DNA from 3 places in the Serratia sp. NPDC078593 genome. Region 2 is predicted to be linked to each of the others. Evidence: riboswitches for the same ligand, from Rfam matches in the RefSeq annotation. Region 2 holds a riboswitch; each other region holds the start of a gene.
What was found. A riboswitch is a leader RNA that binds a small molecule or an ion and turns the genes downstream of it on or off. The one in region 2 is predicted to bind thiamine pyrophosphate.
Positions count from the first base shown of each region.

Region 1: another riboswitch for thiamine pyrophosphate. It lies ahead of thiB (thiamine ABC transporter substrate binding subunit); the one in region 2 lies ahead of thiM (hydroxyethylthiazole kinase).
Region 3: another riboswitch for thiamine pyrophosphate. It lies ahead of thiC (phosphomethylpyrimidine synthase ThiC); the one in region 2 lies ahead of thiM (hydroxyethylthiazole kinase).

Region 1 covers NZ_JBNNGK010000001.1:119,506-127,154, reverse strand. The annotation lists gene ilvB (acetolactate synthase large subunit) at 1-94, opposite strand, end outside; gene ivbL (ilvB operon leader peptide IvbL) at 207-320, opposite strand; gene thiQ (thiamine ABC transporter ATP-binding protein ThiQ) at 409-1,113, opposite strand; gene thiP (thiamine/thiamine pyrophosphate ABC transporter permease ThiP) at 1,100-2,707, opposite strand; gene thiB (thiamine ABC transporter substrate binding subunit) at 2,683-3,669, opposite strand; TPP riboswitch at 3,714-3,866, opposite strand; gene sgrR (HTH-type transcriptional regulator SgrR) at 3,904-5,565, opposite strand; gene sgrT (glucose uptake inhibitor SgrT) at 5,653-5,826, shown strand; gene ACQKDS_RS00540 (sugar efflux transporter) at 6,164-7,351, shown strand; gene ACQKDS_RS00535 (DASS family sodium-coupled anion symporter) at 7,485-7,649, shown strand, end outside.
Region 2 covers NZ_JBNNGK010000006.1:71,497-79,145, forward strand. The annotation lists gene thiD (bifunctional hydroxymethylpyrimidine kinase/phosphomethylpyrimidine kinase) at 1-741, opposite strand, end outside; gene thiM (hydroxyethylthiazole kinase) at 738-1,532, opposite strand; TPP riboswitch at 1,568-1,659, opposite strand; gene ACQKDS_RS09010 (hypothetical protein) at 2,224-2,487, shown strand; gene ACQKDS_RS09015 (hypothetical protein) at 2,547-2,729, shown strand; gene ACQKDS_RS09020 (hypothetical protein) at 2,795-3,025, shown strand; gene ACQKDS_RS09025 (HlyD family secretion protein) at 3,185-4,477, shown strand; gene ACQKDS_RS09030 (peptidase domain-containing ABC transporter) at 4,470-6,590, shown strand; gene ACQKDS_RS09035 (RimK family alpha-L-glutamate ligase) at 6,937-7,649, opposite strand, start outside.
Region 3 covers NZ_JBNNGK010000026.1:5,026-12,674, forward strand. The annotation lists gene ACQKDS_RS18895 (YjaG family protein) at 1-81, opposite strand, end outside; gene nfi (deoxyribonuclease V) at 188-874, opposite strand; gene hemE (uroporphyrinogen decarboxylase) at 896-1,960, opposite strand; gene nudC (NAD(+) diphosphatase) at 2,119-2,886, opposite strand; gene rsd (sigma D regulator) at 2,986-3,492, shown strand; TPP riboswitch at 3,532-3,656, shown strand; gene thiC (phosphomethylpyrimidine synthase ThiC) at 3,772-5,709, shown strand; gene thiE (thiamine phosphate synthase) at 5,702-6,352, shown strand; gene ACQKDS_RS18930 (HesA/MoeB/ThiF family protein) at 6,345-7,109, shown strand; gene thiS (sulfur carrier protein ThiS) at 7,106-7,306, shown strand; gene ACQKDS_RS18940 (thiazole synthase) at 7,308-7,649, shown strand, end outside.

The DNA.
Region 1 (7,649 bases), on a different contig from region 2:
CGACGGTAGTGATGCCTTGACGCTCCAGCAGATAGACAATCAACTGGGCGCCGGTAAAGCGCTGCCGTGGATGAGGTGTATCCGAAATTGCCATGTTCCTATCCTTTTCTCAGAGCCGGTTCGCTTCGCTGAGCAGGGTATAGAAACAAGAAACCCCGCCCGGTTTGCGCCGGCGGGGTTTGGGAATCGATGCGTTGATTCAGACCCTACGGCGCATTGCCGACGACCACCACCACACGCACGACGACCACCGCGGCGGGTAGCGCGGTAATAAGTAGGGTCGAAGTCAGCGAGGATGCGATCACAGGGAACCTTATCATCAGTAATGAAATACAGAATTTTATAAAACCACAGGTGCAAAATTCGCACAACAGGTTTATTGGCGCAGCATAAAAAACGCGCGCCAGATCACGCTTTAATCGCTATACCCAATATGCTGGCTTCAGCCGCGCTGCCATCGAGCAGCGCTTGAGTCGGGCCGTCGTAATAGATTCGCCCATCGACCACCAGCAGCGTGCGTTGGGCGATGCGAGCGGCATCATCTAGGTTATGCGACACCATCAGCAATGTCAGGTTGCGCTGGTGACACACCTCATCTAGCCGTTGCAACATGTCACTGCGCAAGGCGGGATCGAGCGCTGAAAAGGGTTCATCAAGCAACAGGATCGGCTGTTGACGAATGAGGCAACGCGCCAATGCCGCACGTTGGCGCTGGCCGCCAGACAGTTGCGAAGGTAAGCGTGGTAGGTGGTCGTTGAGCCCGACCTGTTCGGCAATGCGCTCGACGTGCTGGTGTTGCTGAAGGTTCAAGCGTAAGCCGGGATCCAGCCCTAATCCGATGTTTTGTCTTACCGTCAGATGGGCAAACAGGTTATTTTCCTGAAATAGCATCGAGACCGGTCTTTTTGACGGTGACGTATGGGTATGGTCGTTGCCGTTGAGTCGCAGTGTGCCGCTGGTTGCGGGCAAAAAGCCGGCAATCAGGCTGAGCAACGTGCTTTTTCCCGCGCCGCTGGGGCCGAGCACCGCCACGCGTTCGCCCGGCTGGATGCTCAGATCAAACCGCATCGGCAAGTGTTCATACAGGTAAGTGAGTTTCTCAAGCTTTATCATTGCGGCCCGGTAAGCGTTCAATCAGGGTGAATAACAGGAAGCACAGTATTAACAATAACAGCGCGGTAATGGCACCGTCGTTGCTGCGATAGGCACCAATTTGTTGATAAAGATAGAAAGGCAGGGTACGAAATTGCTCATTGCCAAACAAGGCCACCACGCCGAAATCGCCAATTGATAGGACACAGGCGAAGGCGAGCGCTTGCGACAGTGGGCGGCGCAGGGCTTTCAATTCGATCCAACGCAGCCGTTGCCAACCTTGCATCCCCAGCGACAGACACAGCGGATTGTAGCGTTCTGCTACGTCGCGCATCGGGTTATCCAATACTTTTAATGCGTAAGGAACTGCCATCAGCGCATTGGTCAATATCACCAGTGCATAAGGGGATTGCGGCAGTCCTAACGTATCGCTAAACAGCAAGAAAAAACCGGTCGCCAACACGATACCTGGCATCGCTAGGATGACCATCCCACTCAGTTCTAGCATTTGCCCCCAGCGCAGACGCTGCCGTAATTTCAGTTCGCGGCTGCTCCACAGCAGCATCATGGTCAATACGACACACAGTAAACCGGCGCCAATCGCAATACGCAACGAGGTCAATAATGCCTGCCATAAAACTGGCTGTTGCAAGACGCGGAGCATCCCCTGATTGGCGCCGTCCACCACGACCGCCAGTAGCGGAGGCAGTAACAAGAGCAAGGCGGCGACGATCAGCAGGCAATCCGTAGCGCGTTGCCAACGGTTATCTTCCGGATTGCGCCAGTGGAAGGCCTGCGTATTGCCAACCGGTAGCGCCTGACTCAGCCGTTGGCTGAGTATCACCCACCCCAGACAGCAGGTTAATTGAATCAAAGCCAGTAATGCGGCGCGGCTGAGATCGTAGTCGTAGCTTAATGCCTGATAGATCGCCAGTTCGATAGTGGTGGCCTGCGGCCCGCCGCCCAGTGACAACACGGTGGCGAAACTGGCGAAGCACAACATGAAAATCAGTGCGCCACTCGGTAAAATTTGACGACGTAGTGCGGGCCATTCGACAAAGCGAAACTGTTGCCAACCGTTCATGCCTAACTGCGCCGCCAATTGGCGCTGTTCTACCGGAACGTTTTCCAGCGCTTGTAACAGCAGACGGGTGGCTAACGGCAGGTTGAAAAACAGATGTGCCAGCAGAATACCTTGCAGCCCGTACGGCGAAAAATGATATTCCACGCTCAACCAGCCGCACAGGGTTGCTAACCATCCCTGACGGCCATAAACGGTGAGCAGCCCAAACACCGCAACCAACACTGGCAATACCAGTGTCATGGCGCACAGCCGAAGTAGCAGCGTGCGGCCAAGAAAACGGCGGCGATACAGCGCGCGCGCCAACGCAATGGCGGGCAACACCGAGATCAATGCGGACAGCAGAGCCTGCCAGAAGGTGAAGCGCACCACGTGCCACAAATAACTATCCTGCCAAATAGCACGCCAGTCGCTTTGCGGCGCATGACGCCACAGCGAGCCGAAGGCCAGCAAGGCGACCAGCAAAATAACGCTGGCGGCCACTAGCCCGGGCCATAGCCAACGTGGGATCACTGGCTGACGGCGGTTTGCCATGCGCGTATCCAGTTGCTGCGTTGTTTCGCGACCTCTTCCGCGCTGTATTGCAATGCGGTTTGTGGCACGGTCATGCGTTCAAAACCGGACGGCAGAGACGTGTTGATCACCGGGTACATCCAGTTGCCCGTTGGAAGGGTATTCTGGAACGCGGGGGTCACAATAAATTGCATGAAGCGTTCCGCTAATTGAGGGTGCTTACTGGCTTTTAGCTTACCGGCTACTTCAACTTGCAAATAGTGACCTTCGCTAAAATTGGCCGCTGCGTAGGTGTCCTTTTTCTCTTCGATCAGATGATAGGCCGGGGATGTGGTGTAGCTCAGTACCAAATCGCCTTCGCCTTTCAGGAATAAACCGTAGGCCTCGCTCCAGCCTTTGGTAACGGTAACGGTTTTTTTCGCCAATTGCTGCCACGCAAGCGGTGCCTGATCGCCATAGACTTTCTGTATCCAAAGCAGCAGTCCCAACCCCGGCGTGCTGGTGCGCGGATCCTGATAGATCACTTTCCAAGGGTGTGGGCTACTGATCAGCTCTTTGAGGCTTTTGGGCGGATGCTTCAGCGTCTGTTTGTTGTAAACGAAGGCGAAATAGCCGTAATCATAGGGGACGAAGGTTTTGTTCTGCCAACCGCCGGGCAGCGTGAGTTTACTGTTATCAATATCGCTAGGTGCAAACAGATCGGTCTGCTGAGCGGCGTGCAACAGGTTATTGTCTAATCCCAGCACCACGTCTGCCTTGCTGTTTTTGCCTTCCATACGTAGCCGATTGAGCAATGACACGCCATCTTCCAGTGCGACAAACTTCAGTTCACAGTCGCACTCTGCTTCGAAGGCTTTTTTGATGGCAGAGCCCGGGCCCCATTCGGCGGCGAACGAATCGTAGGTGTAAACCGTCAGGGTTTCTTTTGCCAATGCGGGTGCTGCGAGCAGCAAAAAGAGGCAGGGCAGGTATTTTTTGATCACTTTGCACTCCTGTAATAATAGGGGCAAGGTCTCTGAGGGCAGCTGCGGCTGCCATGCTCAAATCCCTCCGCCGGTATTGACCGGATCAGGTTCGACGGGTTTATCCCCTTTATCAATGGCGTGGTTGCCGTGTGGCCGCAACGCCGTTGTGTGGGTATATCTCAGCAAAAATTGTTTCTGCACCCCGTTGAGACGGCGCTATTGTAAAGAGTAAGTTGCATCGGTGAAAGACGATTATGCTTCCGGTGGCGCAAACCAGGCCGATTTAAAATCAAACCAGCCAAGCGTATTCATGCGAACGCCGCGCATACTGCGCTGGCCGTGCAGTTTCAGCCAGTGGTGGAACAACGGATGCAAATGATGCTGATTCACTAATCGCTGACAGAACTCAGCCAACGGCAAGCGGTTATCTCGCCACATTGTGGCATCCTGGCTGAGATCTTCACTCATGCAGTGTTGCATCAATGGCAGTTCGTACAGCGTTGCGAATAGCGAAAATTCCAACGGTAAATAGAAGTTAGCGCTGCCCAGCCACAGATCGCTGTGCGCATCGCCTTGGTGCCATTGTTGATAATCGATAATTTGCACATTCAACTTGATGCCGTGCGCCGCTAACAAGGGTTCAATGGCTCCGCTGATGGCGTAAAACTCGGAATGCTCGCCGTAATAGGTCAACGTCAGTTCGGTTAATCCTTGCGGTTTGGGTTGCTGCCCCAGTTCACAGTTGTGATGCCAGCGCGGTAAAATGCCATAGGCGGGTGACCAATAACGTTGGTATACCGGATCCGCGTGGCTCAGTAACGCAATAGGGTTGATCAGTTCGCATAGCCAACGGCGGATCGCCGGATCGCGACACTGCGCTGAGCGCTGATCGAACAGTAAGAAATAACACCCTTCTTCCAACCGACTTTCCAGCTCGTTGTTAACGGTGTCGTCAGCCTGTAACTGTACGCCGGAGTGCACCAACTCCTCCGTTACCTCAGGCAGTACCCAGATATTGACCTCGTCAATCAGTGCGCGAAAGCCAAAATAATCATCAAAAGCGTGAATTTTCATCTGGTTTTGATGGTTACGTACTACGCGGTAGGGACCAGTGCCAATCGGGTGACGGGCGAAATCCGGCAGATTGTGCCATTCGCGCGGCAAAATCATCGCATGTACGCTGCCCAGCAGCCAAGGCAACCAGTAGTCAGGGGTATGTAAGTGAACATCGATAACATTGGTCGTTGGTGACGTGACGCGATCGAGATGTGAAAACAGTGGCTGAGGGATTAACCTTGCGAGTGATAAGATCACGTCCTCCATCTCCAACTCACGGCCATGATGAAAATGAATCACTGGCCGCAGATAAAAGCGCCAATGTAGCGGGGTTAAGGCTTGCCAGTGGTGAGACAGATCGGCTTCGAGTTCCCCATTTTCCTCATTTATTCGCGTCAATCCGCTGAAAATCTGCCGCGCTAGGTGCGTTTCTGAGCGGCGCAGCGCCGATCCGGGTAAGAGGTTATAGAGTTGGCGGTAGTACAACACGCGTAAGATGTGCTTACCTTGGCGGAAACTGCGGCCAAGTTGCGACAACAGCATCTGGCGTACCACACTTTTATCGCCGACTAATTGCACCAACTGATCGATATGATCCTGTTCGAGTAACGCCTCTGCACGTTGTTGCTGTAGAGCCAGACCGGTGTAATTGAAGATGAGCTGCGAGCGCTTGCCGCGCCCGACTTCCGCCTGCCAAGTGAGCCAACCTTCTCGCTGCATGGCACCCAGCAACGAGCGGACGTGGCGGCGTGAACAACTGAGTACCTCGGCCAGTTCTTGCAGCGTGGTTTCGGTGGTCTCGCCGTGGCAGCGTTGCCACAGGCGGATGAACTGTTGTTGCAGGCGTGAAGTTGACATAAAAGAGGAACGCTCCGCGATGAACTCGTCAATTTATCTTTCCCTATATTACGCCGATACTTTTATCCATTGAAAGGGGGACGGCTTATGAAGATTTTATTGTCGAAGCAGTTTTATCAGCGTTATTTCGCCGCGATTAACCGCCAACATGCCGACTGGTTGACGTTGATACCGCCGCAGGCACGCATGGAGATGCTGGCTCATTTAACCCAGTGGGATACGCCGACGCTGACGGATGAACAATATCGTGAACGCCTCTAAGTAGCAGAGGTTGGCACTTGAAATAATTTGAGCTGCGCTGTGAGGCTGGCTACGGTGCAGCGTGAAGGATAATGAATAGACCCTTCATACTTCACGTTGCTTGGGTGTTGGCTGCCTTCCTTCACCCTGGTCACATAGTTGGCTATGCTCCCAGGGACTCATTCAGTTGCCGCCTACAAGCAACTCGAATTATCTTGGGTATAACCGGTTTCTGAGTAATGGTGCTCTTCACCAGCCAGTGGGGTAACCCACTGGTTTTTTTATCGTCTCTCGTGGCTTTATTCTCGGCATGTCCTTCTGTAGCATAACCTTTTTACCTCTGATCAGGGATGCGGGTATGAATGTTAAACGTGGGTGGCTGCACCGTTTTAATCCTGTTTTTGCTGCTTTCCTGATTGTCGCTTTTCTTTCCGGTATTGCGGGAGCCTTACAAGCGCCAACGTTGAGCCTGTTTTTGACGACGGAGGTTAACGTTCGGCCACTGTGGGTCGGGCTGTTTTATACCGTTAACGCCGTTGCTGGCATTATCGTTAGCTTTTTGCTGGCAAAACGTTCAGATACGCGGGGCGATCGCCGTAAACTGATTTTGCTCTGCTGCCTGATGGCGGTTGGTAACTGTACGCTGTTTGCCTTTAATCGGGATTATTTGACGCTGATTACCGCCGGGGTGCTGCTGGCGGCGATCGCCAATACTGCGATGCCGCAAATTTTTGCCTTGGCGCGTGAATATGCCGATAGTTCGGCACGTGAAGTGGTGATGTTCAGTTCGGTAATGCGTGCTCAGCTATCATTGGCTTGGGTCATTGGGCCACCGTTGTCATTTACTTTGGCGCTGAACTACGGCTTTACCGTGATGTTCTTGATTGCCGCAGGCATTTTTGTCCTCAGCGGGTTGTTGGTATGGTTTTGTTTGCCGTCAGTACCGCGCGAAGCGCAAACTGGCAGCCTGAACGTATCCCCGATCGCACCGCCTAGCGCCTGGCGCAACCGAGATGTGCGCCGGTTATTCTTGGCATCAATGCTGATGTGGACGTGCAACACCATGTATATCATTGATATGCCACTGTACATTACTCAGGATCTTGGGCTGCCAGAGCGGTTGGCTGGCTTGTTGATGGGGACTGCCGCTGGGCTGGAAATTCCGGCAATGCTGTTGGCGGGATATGTGGTCAAACGTTTTGGCAAGCGCAAGATGATGTTGTTTGCTGTGACGGCTGGCATCCTGTTTTATGCCGGTTTGGTGCTGTTTCAGTTCAAGTCGGCGTTGATCGCGTTACAATTATTCAATGCCATTTTCATCGGTATTATCGCCGGGATTGGCATGCTGTATTTTCAGGATTTAATGCCGGGTCGGCCAGGTGCCGCCACCACCCTATTCACCAACAGTATTTCCACCGGTGTGATTCTGGCAGGGATTTTACAAGGTGCGCTGGTCGAAAATCTCGGCCATTATGCGGTGTATTGGCTGGCGGTGCTGCTGGCTGCACTCTCACTGTGGTTATGCAGCCGCGTACGTGAAGTATGATGGCTAATGTCGCTATCATTGATGTATGTCATTGAGGCGCTAACACCATTCCCCCAAGCTAAATCCACTTGCCGCGCGCTGTGCGCTGGCCATCTTGTCACTGAGATGTCGCTTCGTTGAAAACGGGTGTGTTATGGACAAACTAACGCCGCTCAAACCGGTTCCCTCCTTGATTGCAGTCTCCGCTGCGCTATTTATCTGGTTCGTCATTCCGGTACCCGACGGCGTTGAATCAAATGCCTGGCAACTACTGGCGCTGTTTATCGGCACCATTATTGCCATTATTGGCAAAGCGATG
Region 2 (7,649 bases):
CGCCTGCTGTAACGCGCGTTGCAAGTAGTCTTTGGCCGCCGCCAGCGTATCCGCCCAATTATCATGGCGTGGGCGCAAGGCGGCTAACGCCGCCGACAGCGTGCAACCGGTGCCATGCGTATGCCGCGTCGCAACACGGGGCGCAGTGAAACGCAGCTCGAACTCAGCCGTGAATAACCAATCAGGACTTTCACTCTCGCTCAAGTGCCCTCCTTTCATTAATACCGCCTGACAGCCCATCGCCAATAATGCACGGCCTTGCTCGCGCATCTGTAGCTCATTTTTCGCCTCTGGGCAGGCCAACAGAGCCGCGGCTTCCGGCAGGTTTGGCGTAATCAGCGACACCCGCGGCAAGAGTTCGCAACGAATCGATTCGACGGCGTCTGGCGCCAGCAACGGATCGCCGCTTTTAGCTAACATCACCGTATCTAGCACCACAAACGGCGGTTGATAATAGTGCAGACGCTCCGCCACCGCGCGTACGATGTCTGCGTTTGCCAGCATACCGATTTTGGCACTATCAATACGTACATCGCTCAAGACAGAATCTAACTGTGCAGCCACAAACGCCGGTTCAATATGATAAACCGATTGCACACCGCACGTATTTTGCGCCACTAACGCGGTGATCACACTGGTACCATAAGCCCCCAACGCCGAAAATGTCTTGAGGTCGGCTTGAATACCGGCACCACCGCTCGGATCGGTGCCCGCAATGGTTAACGCATTGATTCTTTTCATTGCAGCGCCCCTGCTTTCAACTGGTACAACGCATCAAGAAACACCGGAATAAAACTACCAGGACCTTCAGCCTGCTGACTCGCGCGTTCACCGCATAACGACATTACGCGACACGCAGTAGCCACGTGCCCCATTCGCTCACCCGGCAGGCAACTAAATGCGGCTACCACCGCCGACAACGCACACCCTGTACCGACAACGCGAGTCATCAGACGATCGCCTCCGGGGATCGCCCAACTGCGTTTGCCGTCGGTCACATAATCCACCGAACCGGTCACCGCAACTACGGCACCACTGGTTTGTGCCAATTGATATGCAGCAGGCAACGCGATCCGTGAGTCGGTAGTGCTATCGACACCGCGCCCACCACCTTGTAATCCACTCAATGCCATAATTTCAGACGCATTGCCACGGATTGCAGCTGGCCGCAACATCAATATACGCCTCGCAAAATCAGTACGGTAAGTCAACCCATCCACGGCAACCGGATCCAATACCCACGGTTTATTACTCTGATTAGCAGCTTCAATCGCCGCCAACATGGATTCAGCACGCGAGGCGGTTAACGTACCGATATTCACTAATAGACCATCGGCGATACGGCTAAATTGCGCGGCTTCGCTCGGTTCAGTCACCATAGCCGGTGACGCGCCTAACGCCAGCAAGACGTTAGCTGTCAAAGCCTGAACCACGTCGTTCGTCAAGCAATGAATCAATGGAGAATGGTGTTTGAATAGGTTGAAGCTGGCCGCAGCACAAGCGCTGGGTAAAATATCAGGTCGAGCGATCATAATCCTCCCAACCGGCGTTTAAGAAGGCAGATACCGGTTGGGTATCGAGACTTCCCTACGCTGGCATAATCCAGATCAGGTAATACGGGTAAAATCTCAGCCCTATCGGGCACCCCGAGTCTTTTGAATATGATAGATTTATCGTATTGCTAGCTACAATCATATATCACAAAAGGGGCTAATAGCCACATCCACTTTCTTCGGTTAAATTATCCCCACATAGATAATTAGGAAAATATTACCTTACCAAATAGCGCTATCACTCTTATTATTTATTACACACAATCGCCAACCTATACAGATAAGATTATCACATCATGCAAAAATATAAATTATTTTGATAATTAATGTTGATATTCACCCATGAAAAATAAAAAAAAGCCTTATTATGCCGTGTATTAATACGTAATAATTACTGTAAACTCATCACACCTTGATAAAAATAAAGTATTTTTGGGACTTTTATTAAATAACTTCGGTGATAAGTTGAGAATTATCCTTAAATTCCCATTTGAATTGCACAACCTATTTATAATCCATCAACAATGAGTGTAATATTCACCGGCAGTTAAGTGTTTATCCTAAGTTGTAGTGACTATCTCCTGTAGAAATCGTCCATGAGTTGTAAAATTCAATTCATGGATTATCGTCATGTAATGACACACATCTATCAGTAAAAAATGGAGTATTTATGAGAGAGTTATCTAAAGTAGAAATGCAAGAAGTTTCAGGTGCTGGCTTGATCGGTGATATCTTCGGTACACTGGGTAAAGTGACCGATCTTGCTGTCAATACCGTTGCTGGTATGATTGGCAATATTGCTGGTAACATTGGTAACAGCATTGGCTCTATCATTGGTATGGGTATGGGTTTCTTCGATAACATCGGTAAAATCTTCAATAATGCATTTAAACCAGCTGCCCCAGCTAATCCAGTTACTCCGCCAAAAGAATAAGTTATTTCACTATCTGTTGTCTATTTAGACTTATAGATATAATTAATAAGGATATTAATATGAAAAAGATTGAAAAAAATGTCGCTATGCAAGTATTGGGTGGCGCAATGGGCTGTGAAGTTAGCCACAATCTGAGCATTGTTGAAGGCAAAGAAGTTTGTTATGTAACGGTTGGTTGCGTTGATAAATTCGGCGTCGTGACCTCAAAAAGCAAACCTGTAGAACGTACTGAGTGCAAATAATCTTATTATAATAAGATAGCACCAAAGCATTCACTTCATAAATAAAATTTCAGTAAGGAATAGCTATGAGAGAATTATCTAAAGTAGAAATGCACGAAGTTTCTGGCGCTGGTTTCCTGAGCGATATGTTTGGCTCACTGAGCGGTGGCTTGTTTGGTGGTATCGGTAAAGACATGAACAATGCTGGTAATACTATCATCGGTAGCATCACTAATGGCTTTATTAGCGGTGCTAAAGTATTCACCGACTTCGTATTCAATGTAGTTAAAGGTTTCAACGAAGGTCGTTACCTTTAATTGATGTTACATTGAAGCCAGTTTGACGTTATCTCTGCTGGTATTTAATCATCCATTTTTTGTAATCATCTCGATTAGAGGTGGATGAGAACATTATTATAAGAGCAAATCCGAGCTGATACTGGATTTGCTCTTATCTATATAAATAATAAGCATTCTATGGAAAGAAAAGGTATTTATCGTCGGGAATTCATTGAAAACCAAAAACAGAAATGGAAAGGAAAGGTTTTATTAAAAAATGGTGCTCCTGCATGGATGGTTGCATTTTTATCCAGCCTATTCGTAATAACATTATTCCTTTTGGTTTACTATTTAGAATACACCCGAAGAATTGACGTTAGCGGAGAAATAATAACCTACCCGCACTCCATCAATATTTACTCCCCCATGCAAGGTTATGTCAAAAAAGCGTATGTTGCATTGGGTGATAAAGTTAATAAAGGTGATCCACTTTATGAGGTCAGCGTAGCTAGAATGACGCTGTCTGGTAATGTCAATGCAGAAAGAAAAGAGGCGTTAGACAAGCAGATTGCCAATATTGACTCAATTATCACTAAATTAAAAAAATCTAAAAAAATCACGATACTCAACTTGCAAAGCCAACTAGAACAATATGTCGAATCACACGAAGAGACAAAGAAACTTGTGGCCAGTGCACGTGAGGGCGTGAAGAACATGCGTGCAGGCATGGCCAGTTATGAGGAATATCGCAAGAAAGGTCTGATCACCAAAGATCAGCTAAATAACCAGCGATTCCTATTCTATCAACAGCAGAATGGGTACCAAGGCCTGAATAGCCAAAGTATTCAGGAAGGTTTGCAAATTTCAAAGTTGCAAAGCGAAATCCTGACTCAATCTTCTGAGTATGAAAATAAAATAGCAGAGTATGAATATCAACTGCATGATTTAAAAAGAAAAATAATAGAATATGATGCCGATGATACGACAATTGTCAGCGCACAAATAACGGGGCTGGTTGAATCACTGAGCGTAACGCCAGGCCAAATGGTCAACGTTGGTAGCAGCTTGGCACAAATCAGGCCAACAACCGATGTCAAATACTACTTGGTGATTTGGGTTCCAAACAACAGTTTGCCTTATATTAAACAGGGTGACAGCATCAATATTCGTTATGATGCATTTCCATCAGAGAAATTTGGTCAATTCCCTGGTAAAATTGAATCAATTTCCAGTATTCCTGTATCAAACCAAGAAATATCAGAATACAACATCCCTGCATTAAATAATAATGGGATGGTCAAAGATAACTATTATAAAGTTTTAGTAGCAGTAAAAAACACGGAGTTCAGTGATAAAGGAAAAGAAATGCATTTATCAAGCGGATTAAAAGCAAATGCCATCGTGTTCCTTGAAGAGCGCCCCTTGTATCAATGGATGTTTGTTCCGTTTTATGGAATTAAAAATAGCGTAACGGGGAAAATCGATGAGTAATGATGTATTTGGTTTCATTTCTCAGAAGCTGAGTTTCGGCCTGATCAAACGCGTACCGCAAATACTTCAGACGGAAACATCTGAATGTAGTCTCGCGTGTTTGGCTATGATTTGTGGTTATTATGGTCTAAATATAGACTTATACAACTTACGCCATAAATTCAGCGTGTCGAGCCAAGGCGCAACGCTGAATACGCTGGTGCAAGCCTCTACGATGGTTAACCTAAATAGCCGGGCGTTAACCTTAGATCTTGATGAAATTAAAGAACTGAAACTTCCCTGCATACTGCACTGGGACATGAGCCACTTCGTGGTATTGGTTGCAGTACGCCGCTCATCTTTTGTCATTCATGATCCAGCAAGTGGCAAGCGCGTCATTGGCATCAAGGAAATGTCCCAGCATTTTACCGGTGTCGCTCTGGAATTATGGCCTAATAGCCAGTTCACTAAAGCCACTTTAAAAAGCAAAGTCAAACTGCTGGATCTGGTTAAAAGCATCAGCGGCATCAAAGGCATTTTAACCAAGATCTTCTTCCTGTCAGTGGTGATCGAAACCGTCAACCTCCTGCTACCGGTCGGTACACAGCTAGTGACCGACCACGTTATTCAGGCTAAAGATAATAATTTATTGTCGGTTATTTGTATCGGACTGCTGTTCTTTCTTATATTCCATGCCTTTATCAGTATGATACGCGGCTGGATATCGTTAGTGACCGGCAGCATGATCGATCTACAGTGGAAAGCATCATTCTTTGATCACCTAATGCGATTACCGCTATCCTTCTTTGAAAAGCGGCACTTAGGCGATATTCAGTCACGCTTCTCGTCATTAGAAGTCATCAGAAATACCTTCACCAATAATATTATTGGTGGCCTGATTGATGGCATTATGACTATTGGCCTGATCGTCATGATGTTCTTCTATGGTGATTGGTTATCCTGGGTGGTGATCGGATTTACCGTTTGTTATGCCTTTATACGTATCGTCACTTACGATTTTTATCGTCGCATGACCGAAGAGAAAATCGTTAAAGATGCCAAGGCTAACTCACATTTTATGGAAACGCTCTACGGCATCTCTGCGATCAAAGCACTGGGTTTACATAAACGACGTTCAGGGTTCTGGTTAAATCTAAACGTTGATGCTACCAATACCAACATTAGATTGACGCGCTTCAATATGATGGTGGGTGGGCTTAATACTTTTATCTCATCGCTAGATCAGATCACCATTTTGTGGTTAGGTGCACTAATGGTAATTGATAACAATATGTCACTCGGTATGTTTATTGCATTTAATGCTTACCGTGGGCAATTTTCGCAGCGTTCAGCAAGCTTGGTAGACTTATTGCTCCAATTACGTGTTCTGTCATTGCATAATGAAAGGATTTCAGATATTGCATTTACTGACCCAGAACCTGAAGTACCACTAAGGAAAATTTTCGAGTCTGAACAACCTGTTTCTTTTGAGATTAAAGAATTAAGTTATCAATATGATGGCGCCCCGAAACCGGTATTTGATAAATTAAGTTTTAGAGTTGAAGCTGGCTCAAGCGTCGCCATCGTCGGCCCATCAGGCATTGGTAAAACAACCTTACTCAAAGTTATGGCAGGATTACTCTCGCCTACCCAAGGTACCGTGCAAATTGAGGGGATGGATATACATAAAATCGGTTTAGATAACTACCGTGAATGCATATCGTGTGTTTTACAAGACGATAAACTGTTCTCTGGCTCGATTGCCGACAATATCTCAGGCTTTGATTTGACACCAGATTATGATCTGATCGTCTCATGCTCAACTTACTGCAACATGCATGATGAAATCATGAAAATGTCGATGGGATATGAAACGCTGATCGGTGAACTAGGATCTGGCCTATCCGGCGGGCAAAAGCAGCGTCTGTTGATTGCACGAGCCTTATACAGAAAACCTAATATTATCTTTATGGATGAAGCAACCAGTCATTTGGATTTGGATAATGAATCAATCATCAACAAGTCCATTTCCGATCTGAATGTCACTCGTATTATTGTGGCACACCGGCCATCGACAATTGCTTCGGCGGAAAGAGTGATTAATCTGGCAGAAGCTGCAGCACCGACGCCTTAAGAGGCGTTGTTCAGCCAGACACTATATACCCCTCCTTGCTTCAAGTTACATCTTTGCTTATTACATCATTGATATAACTTGAAGCAAGATTAAACCCCAAGACTGCAAACGGGTTCTCCGATCCATCTGGCAAACGTCCACTATATACCTGTTAATTACATTTGATTTTTTTAACGTGTCAGTCTGCCGCAAGTCGTCATTGAACGCTGTATGCCAGGGACGCAGGGGGTTCGATATCCTGCGCACTGAAAATTGAGCTGTGTACACCAAACCTCACCGTGAATGGTAGCCGATCGTCTGGCGACAAAAATAAAAGTGCAACCAGCCACCATCTGTAGAAAATGTGTTATTCAGCTAGCCGTTTTTTTATTGCCTCAGCGAAACGCAAAGCACTACCCGAAGAAAAAGGCAGATTGAGAGAGGGTTCACAGATTTCCATTTCCAGAACAACCGGCTGATTGTCATCGTCCAGTATCAGATCGATTCGTGCATAGAGCAGTGGTTTTTCTAGTTGGAATATTTCTTCCACAGCGTTGACTGCTGAACTCGCCAGACGAAGCTCTGCTTCACTGGGCTGCCGCTCTCTTCGGAATTCCTGCAGAGGTTCTCTGACCGTACCGTCCTGCTGAAGTAAAGCGCTTTTGCGTATGGCATGGCTGTATATGCCGTTAAAAAAGACGAGGTCGGTCTCCCCGTTTACATCTATTGAAGGAAGGTAAGGTTGAATTAAAACATCGTTCCCTTCGGAATGCTGCTCACGGATATATGATATGGCTGAATCCGAATCTTCCGTGCGGAACCTGCGAACACCGCGTGAGTAAGCGCCAACAACGGGTTTGATGACCACTTCAGACGGATTACGTTGCTGCTCGATAAAGTCACTTATCTCTGCTGTAATGTCTCGATGACCGGCTCTGATTAGCCTACTCGGAACAATACTGACTCCTTTATCACGTAAATCAAGTAAATAAGTTTTATTAAGTCCCCATTTAATAACAGCAAGAGGATTAAAGAGCGCTGTGATTGCTGAAATTTTCTCGCTCCACAAGATGAAGTCCT
Region 3 (7,649 bases), on a different contig from region 2:
CTCGCACAGACTAGCCATAAAGGTCAAATGTTGCCAGCTTTCAAGCTTTTCCAGACGTAAATGAATTGGATTACGGAGCATTATTTTGTCTCACTGACGTTATCTGCGGCGCAGTTTAACCTATACCCATCATACTTCAAGCGGCATCGCTGTGAACGCTCCTGAGGTATCTTGGACGGAAAAACCGTCATCGTGACATTTCTGGATGCGTGACCAGCCAACGTTGAAAAGCCGGACGCCGCGAGGCGATAGCATCAGCCCAACGCGTCGGTTCTGGCAAACGGTAGCCCGCCATGCAGCGTTTTACCCACGCTAATGCGCTGTCGGTGCTAACGCGGTGGCCGGTGGCGATAAACAGCGGATTACAGCGCGCTTTGCTACGCCATACCCATCCAAGCTGTTCTCCCTTATCAAACAAGGGCGTTTGCGCTCCATTCGCTTCGTCGAGCGGCTCAAACTTGCCGCACAGGCGCTTTTTCGCCACGCCAATGGTGGGAACATCCACCAACAGGCCAAAGTGGCTGGCAATACCTAAACGACGAGGATGCGAAATGCCATGACCGTCAACCAAGATCAGATCGGGTTTTTGGCGCAATTGCTGCCACGCCGCCAGCAGCGCCGGATATTCGCGGAATGATAAAAAACCTGGAATATAAGGCATGATGGTTGGCACACGAGCAATTTGATATTCCACCAATTCCAGCGAAGGGTAGCGCAGAATCGCGATAGCTGCGCGCGTCACTGCACCCTCCTGCTCGAAACCAACGTCACAACCAGCGATAAAGGCGGGCGGGTCAATAAGGAGATCATCGTGGCGGATAACGTCTGAAGCGCGCTGCTGTTGCTCAACACGTAAACCCTGAGTATCGATCACCACGTCTCCTTATCCATGTGTTTAGCGATGATATTTAGCCGATTGCGCATGTACGGCGGCAACAAAGGCACCGGCATTTTCTGGCGGAACGTCTTGATGGATGCCGTGGCCCAGATTAAAGACATGGCCTTCACCGTGACCAAACCCGGCCAGAATCGTTTCCACTTCCTGCTCAATACGTTGTGGAGAAGCATAAAGCATTGAAGGATCCATATTGCCTTGCAGCGCAACTTTGTCACCAACGCGACGGCGTGCATCAGCCATATCGGTCGTCCAATCCAGACCAAGTGCATCACATCCCGTCGCTGCCATCGCCTCCAGCCATTGGCCGCCACCTTTGGTAAACAACGTGACCGGCACCCGGCGGCCGTCGTTTTCACGCAGCAGCCCATCGACGATTTTATGCATATAGTTAAGTGAAAACTCGCGGTAATCACGCCCCGTCAGCACGCCTCCCCAGGTATCAAATATCATCACCGACTGAGCCCCGGCCTTGATCTGCGCATTAAGATACAGAATGACGCTGTCTGCCAACTTATCCAATAGCAAATGCAGCGTTTGCGGCTCGGCATACATCATCTTTTTCAGTTTAGTGAACGCCTTGCTGCTACCGCCTTCAACCATGTAAGTCGCCAACGTCCACGGACTGCCGGAAAAACCAATCAGCGGCACCTGGCCTTTCAGTTCGCGGCGAATAGTACGTACCGCATTCATCACGTAGCCTAACTCCACTTCCGGATCGAACAACGGGAGTTTTTCTACGTCGGCACGGCAGGCGATCGGCGAGGAGAAACGCGGACCTTCGCCGGTTTCAAAGTAAAGCCCCAATCCCATTGCATCGGGAATCGTCAGAATGTCGGAGAAAAGAATGGCAGCATCCAAAGCATAACGTCGCAATGGCTGCAACGTCACTTCACAGGCTAGCTCGGCATTTTTGCACAGCGACATAAAATCACCGGCCTGAGCACGCGTTGCCTTATACTCCGGTAAATAACGACCGGCCTGGCGCATCATCCATACGGGGGTAACATCCACCGGCTGACGCATCAGCGCACGCAGGTATCGATCGTTCTTCAACTCATTCATTTATCGGGCTCCCTTAATCATCTGCCGCTATTGTATACCCAAAATAATTGAAGATGCATCAAGGTGGCCGGCGCGTCTCCAACGGGGCGTGCCTCAAGCATAGGCCAACGAGCCGATAAGACGCACCCACGCAGCATCAAGCATCATAGAAATCCAAGTTAGGCCTCGCGGCATAAAATCACAGTGTCCTCGATCAGACGCCGAGCCACGGTGCCTGGAGGCGGCAACAACGGTAATCGGTCATAGCGATACCACCCCGCATGCAGTAATTCTTTCGGATCCGGGCACAGCTCACCACTGTGATAATCGGCCATAAACGCCATCATTAAGGAGTGCGGAAACGGCCACGGTTGTGAGGTTACATAACGCAAATTTCTTATCTGTAGCTGACTTTCTTCCATCACTTCCCGCGCAACTGCCTGCTCCAACGTTTCCCCCACTTCAACAAAACCGGCTAACACGGTATGAACACCGCCACGATGGCGAACATGTTGCGCCAGCAGAATTTCATCATCACGGCGAATCGCAACAATCACACAGGGGGCAATTTGCGGATAGTAACGCTCACGACAGTTTCCACACAGGCTGGCACTTTCGCTGCGGCTCAGGTGCATTTCATGGCCGCAGTAGCCACAAAATTTATGTGAACGGTAGAAATTAGCCAGTTGCACGCCACGCCCGGCGAGCTGAAATAAAGCGCGATCGAGATTGAGCAATTGCCGTACTGAGCCCATGTCTTTCGGCATTGACTGACGCACCAGCCACACGGCCTCGCCCCCCCATTCACCGATCTGGCTCGCGCGGCAGCCGCGTAAGCCCATCTTGTCGGCAGACCCTAACGGCAATTCACCGTTTGGTAACCACAGTTTGCTGTCATGACTGACTATCCACCAGCCATTCTCATTACCCGTTAATACAAGTTCCATATCGTTGTTGCACAACCTCCACTTCACTGGCACTCTAGAAATCGATTTTGTTACAATTTTATAACTTACCGTTACTTTTTCTTACTTACGGAGTCAATCATGCTCAACCGTTTGGAAAGCCTGACTCAGCGCGTTGGTGGTAGTAATGAATTAGTTGATCAATGGCTTGAAGCGCGCAAACAATTACTGGTCGCTTACTGCACTCTCGTAGGGATCAAACCGAACAAAGAAAAGCATACGCCGTTGAATGAAAAAGCGCTGGAGAACTTTTGCCATAATTTGGTGGATTATCTCTCCGCAGGGCATTTTCATATCTATGACAGAATTATCAAACGAGTGGAAGGTGTGGGCAGCCCAAAAATGGCGCTGGCTACGCAGATTTATCCCAAATTATGGATCAATACCGAGCAGGTGATGGCGTTCCACGATCGTTACGCCGATACGGAGATCGACCAAGATCTATGCTTAGCATTCCATCACTCGCTCTCAGAGATCGGTGAAGTACTGGCCGCCCGGTTTGCACTGGAAGATCGACTCATTCTATTGGCTGCAGAAAGCTGGGAGCAGAATCACCAAGAAACGGCACCGGACAACGCAACCCAATAGTTTTCCCTTGCAGCTAATAACAACGCCCTTTTATACTGAGGGCTCTTGTCGGAGTGCCTAGCGTCGCGCTTTTTATCAAAGTCGACCAGGCTGAGACCGTTAATTCGGGATCCGCGGAACCTGATCGGGTTAAGACCCGCGAAGGGAACAAGAGTAATCAATCGCCACCGGTAGATTTCCAACCTTAGAAATCCCTCTGCCGATCGGCTAACATCGTTACTCCCTCCGAACTCCAGACAAGCAATTTTCCACTCATCACCACACTGGTAGGAATTTGCTATGTCTAATGTGAACAAAACCCGTCCTCGCAAAGAACAGCGTGAACAAGCCCAACAGTTTATCGATAACCTGCAAGGCGTTGCCTTCCCCAATTCGCGTAGAATTTATCTTGAAGGTTCGCGCCCAGACTTACGGGTGCCCATGCGCGAGATTCAGCTCAGTCCGACACTCATCGGCGGCAGCAAAGACCATCCTCAATACGAACAAAACGAAGCGATTCCAGTTTATGACACCGCCGGGCCCTACGGCGATCCGCAAGCCTCACTCGACGTCCATCGCGGTCTGCATAAATTGCGAGCGGGCTGGATTAGCGAACGCAATGATACCGAAACACTGCGCGGGGTAAGCTCCGGCTTTACCCAGCAGCGTTTAGCTGACGAAGGGTTGGATCACCTCCGCTTCGAGCACTTACCGCAGCCACGTAAGGCGCTGCCGGGTCGCTGCGTCACCCAGTTGCACTACGCACGTGCGGGCGTTATCACGCCTGAAATGGAGTTTATTGCCCTGCGCGAAAATATGGGCCGTGAACGCATACGTGGCGAGGTGCTACGCCAACAGCATCCTGGTCAAAGCTGGGGCGCCAATTTGCCAGACAACATCACGCCAGACTTCGTCCGTCAAGAAGTGGCCGCAGGTCGTGCCATTATTCCCGCTAATATTAATCACCCCGAATCCGAACCGATGATTATCGGCCGTAATTTTTTGGTCAAAGTTAACGCCAACATCGGCAATTCGGCGGTAACCTCGTCCATTGAAGAAGAAGTCGAAAAGCTGGTGTGGTCGACGCGCTGGGGAGCAGATACCGTGATGGATCTTTCCACCGGGCGCTATATCCATGAAACACGGGAATGGATCCTACGTAATAGCCCAGTCCCCATCGGCACCGTGCCGATCTATCAAGCGTTGGAGAAGGTTAACGGCGTAGCGGAAAATCTGACTTGGGAAATGTTCCGCGACACCCTGCTCGAACAAGCGGAACAAGGGGTGGATTATTTTACTATCCACGCGGGCGTGTTACTGCGCTATGTCCCCATGACGGCCAAACGTCTGACAGGCATTGTTTCTCGCGGCGGTTCGATCATGGCCAAATGGTGCTTATCGCATCATAAAGAAAATTTTCTCTACCAGCACTTCCGCGAAATCTGCGAAATTTGCGCCGCCTATGATGTATCGCTCTCTCTCGGGGATGGCCTACGCCCCGGTTCCATTCAGGATGCCAACGATGCCGCCCAGTTCGCAGAGCTGCATACGCTCGGCGAACTCACCAAAATTGCCTGGGAATATGACGTACAGGTGATGATCGAAGGCCCTGGGCATGTCCCCATGCAGATGATTCGCCGCAATATGACCGAAGAACTGGAGCATTGTCATGAAGCCCCTTTCTACACGCTGGGCCCCTTGACCACCGATATCGCTCCGGGTTATGACCATTTCACTTCCGGCATTGGTGCCGCAATGATCGGCTGGTTTGGCTGTGCCATGCTGTGCTATGTCACTCCCAAAGAGCATCTTGGCCTTCCCAATAAAGAAGATGTGAAGCAAGGGCTGATTACCTACAAGATCGCCGCTCACGCGGCCGATCTGGCCAAAGGCCATCCGGGGGCGCAAATCCGTGATAATGCCATGTCCAAGGCACGCTTCGAATTCCGTTGGGAAGATCAGTTCAATCTGGCGTTAGATCCCGCCACTGCTCGCGCCTATCACGATGAAACGCTGCCGCAAGAGTCCGGGAAAATCGCCCATTTCTGTTCAATGTGCGGCCCCAAATTCTGCTCAATGAAGATTTCACAGGAAGTACGCGACTATGCCGCCGCGCAGGAAGCCGCCAAGCCGATCGAGGTATTATCCGGCATGGAAAAAATGTCTGCTGAATTTCGCTCTCGCGGCAGTGAGCTCTACCACAGCGCAACGGCCTGGCAGGAGGAGCAAAATGGCTGATATCGCGATGCCTTTCCCTGCTACGCCGCATCGTCTCGGGTTGTACCCGGTCGTCGACAACGTTGAATGGATCGCACGTCTGCTCGCGGCAGGCGTAACCACCCTTCAATTACGGATTAAAGACTTAACCGACGATCGGGTTGAAAGCGAGATCGTCGAGGCGATCGCGCTGGGAAAAAAATATCAGGCGCGGTTATTTATCAATGATTACTGGCGGCTGGCCATTAAACATCATGCCTATGGCGTGCATCTGGGGCAGGAGGATCTCGACACGGCGGATTTAGCCGCCATTCAACAGGCTGGGTTACGCCTCGGTATTTCAACCCACGATGACGCCGAAGTGGCACGCGCCAAAGCGGTGAAACCTTCCTACATCGCACTGGGGCATATTTTTCCTACGCAGACCAAAAATATGCCCTCCGCACCGCAAGGTCTGACAGAACTGCAACGTCACGTCGCGGATCTGCCAGACTTTCCCACCGTGGCAATCGGTGGGATCGACATTGATCGCGTCCCTGCGGTGCTGGCATCCGGCGTCGGCAGCATTGCGGTAGTCAGTGCCATCACCAAAGCGGCGGATTGGCGAGCCGCCACCGCCGACCTGCTACGGATGATCGAAGGCAAGGAGGTGCGACATGCATAACCCCCCGTCACTGTCCGATCACGAGTTCCTACGTTACAGCCGGCAATTGTTGCTGGAAGACATCGGCCCGCAAGGTCAAGAAAGCATTAAAAATGCCCGAGTACTGATCGTCGGCCTTGGCGGTTTGGGCTCACCCGCCGCGTTATATCTGGCGGCGGCGGGCGTTGGTACACTGTTGCTAGCCGATGATGACACCGTGCATCTCACTAACCTACAGCGGCAAATCCTTTACCGAAGCGACGATATTTCGCAAGGGAAAGCCCGCCTGGCACAACATCATCTTCAGGCGCTAAATCCACTGGTTGAATGCATTGTGCTGGCGCAACGTCTGGATGGAAAGGCACTGCGGGACGCTGTTGAGCGCAGTGATTTGGTGCTGGATTGCAGCGACAATATGGAAACGCGTCACGCGGTAAATACCGCCTGCCTCCACGCTGCCAAGCCATTAATCAGCGGTAGCGCGGTGGGTTTCAGTGGTCAACTTCTGGTGCTCGAGCCCCCCTATCGTCACGGTTGTTACGCCTGTTTATATCCGGAGCAAACCGAACCACAACGTAACTGCCGCACCGCTGGCGTATTGGGACCGGTTGTCGGTGTGATAGGGACATTACAGGCATTGGAAGCCATCAAGATGCTGGCGGGTATGCCGTCCTCCCTTAGCGGCAAATTGCGATTGTTCGACGGTAAGCAGCAAAGTTGGCATACCTTACAGCTGAGCAAAACGCATGCCTGCGCCGTTTGCGGAGGTGAGGCATGAAGATAAGCGTCAATGATCGGCCGCTGGAGCTGACGCAGCCTTTAACTCTCACCGCGCTACTGGAGCAGATTAAACGCCATCAACCGGGCACTGCGCTGGCGATTAATCGCACCATTATTCCGCGTGCCGATTGGGATCACCATTGGGTGCAGGACGGTGATGACATCCTGCTTTTTCAAGCGATTGCCGGAGGCTGATATGTTGCAAATCGCCGATACCACCTTTACCTCTCGCTTATTCACCGGCACCGGTAAATTCTCCACCCCAGCACTGATGCTCGATGCACTACAGGCTTCAGGCTCGCAGTTGGTCACCATGGCAATGCAACGCGTTGATCTACAAGGTGGCAACGACGCCATTCTGGCACCGCTGCAACAGCTTGGCGTACGTTTGTTGCCCAATACCTCCGGGGCTAAAACCGCTGCGGAGGCAGTATTCGCCGCCCGACTAGCGCGTGAAGCACTAGGCACCCACTGGGTAAAACTCGAAATTCATCCCGATGTGAAATACCTGCTGCCCGATCCGATCGAAACGCTTAAG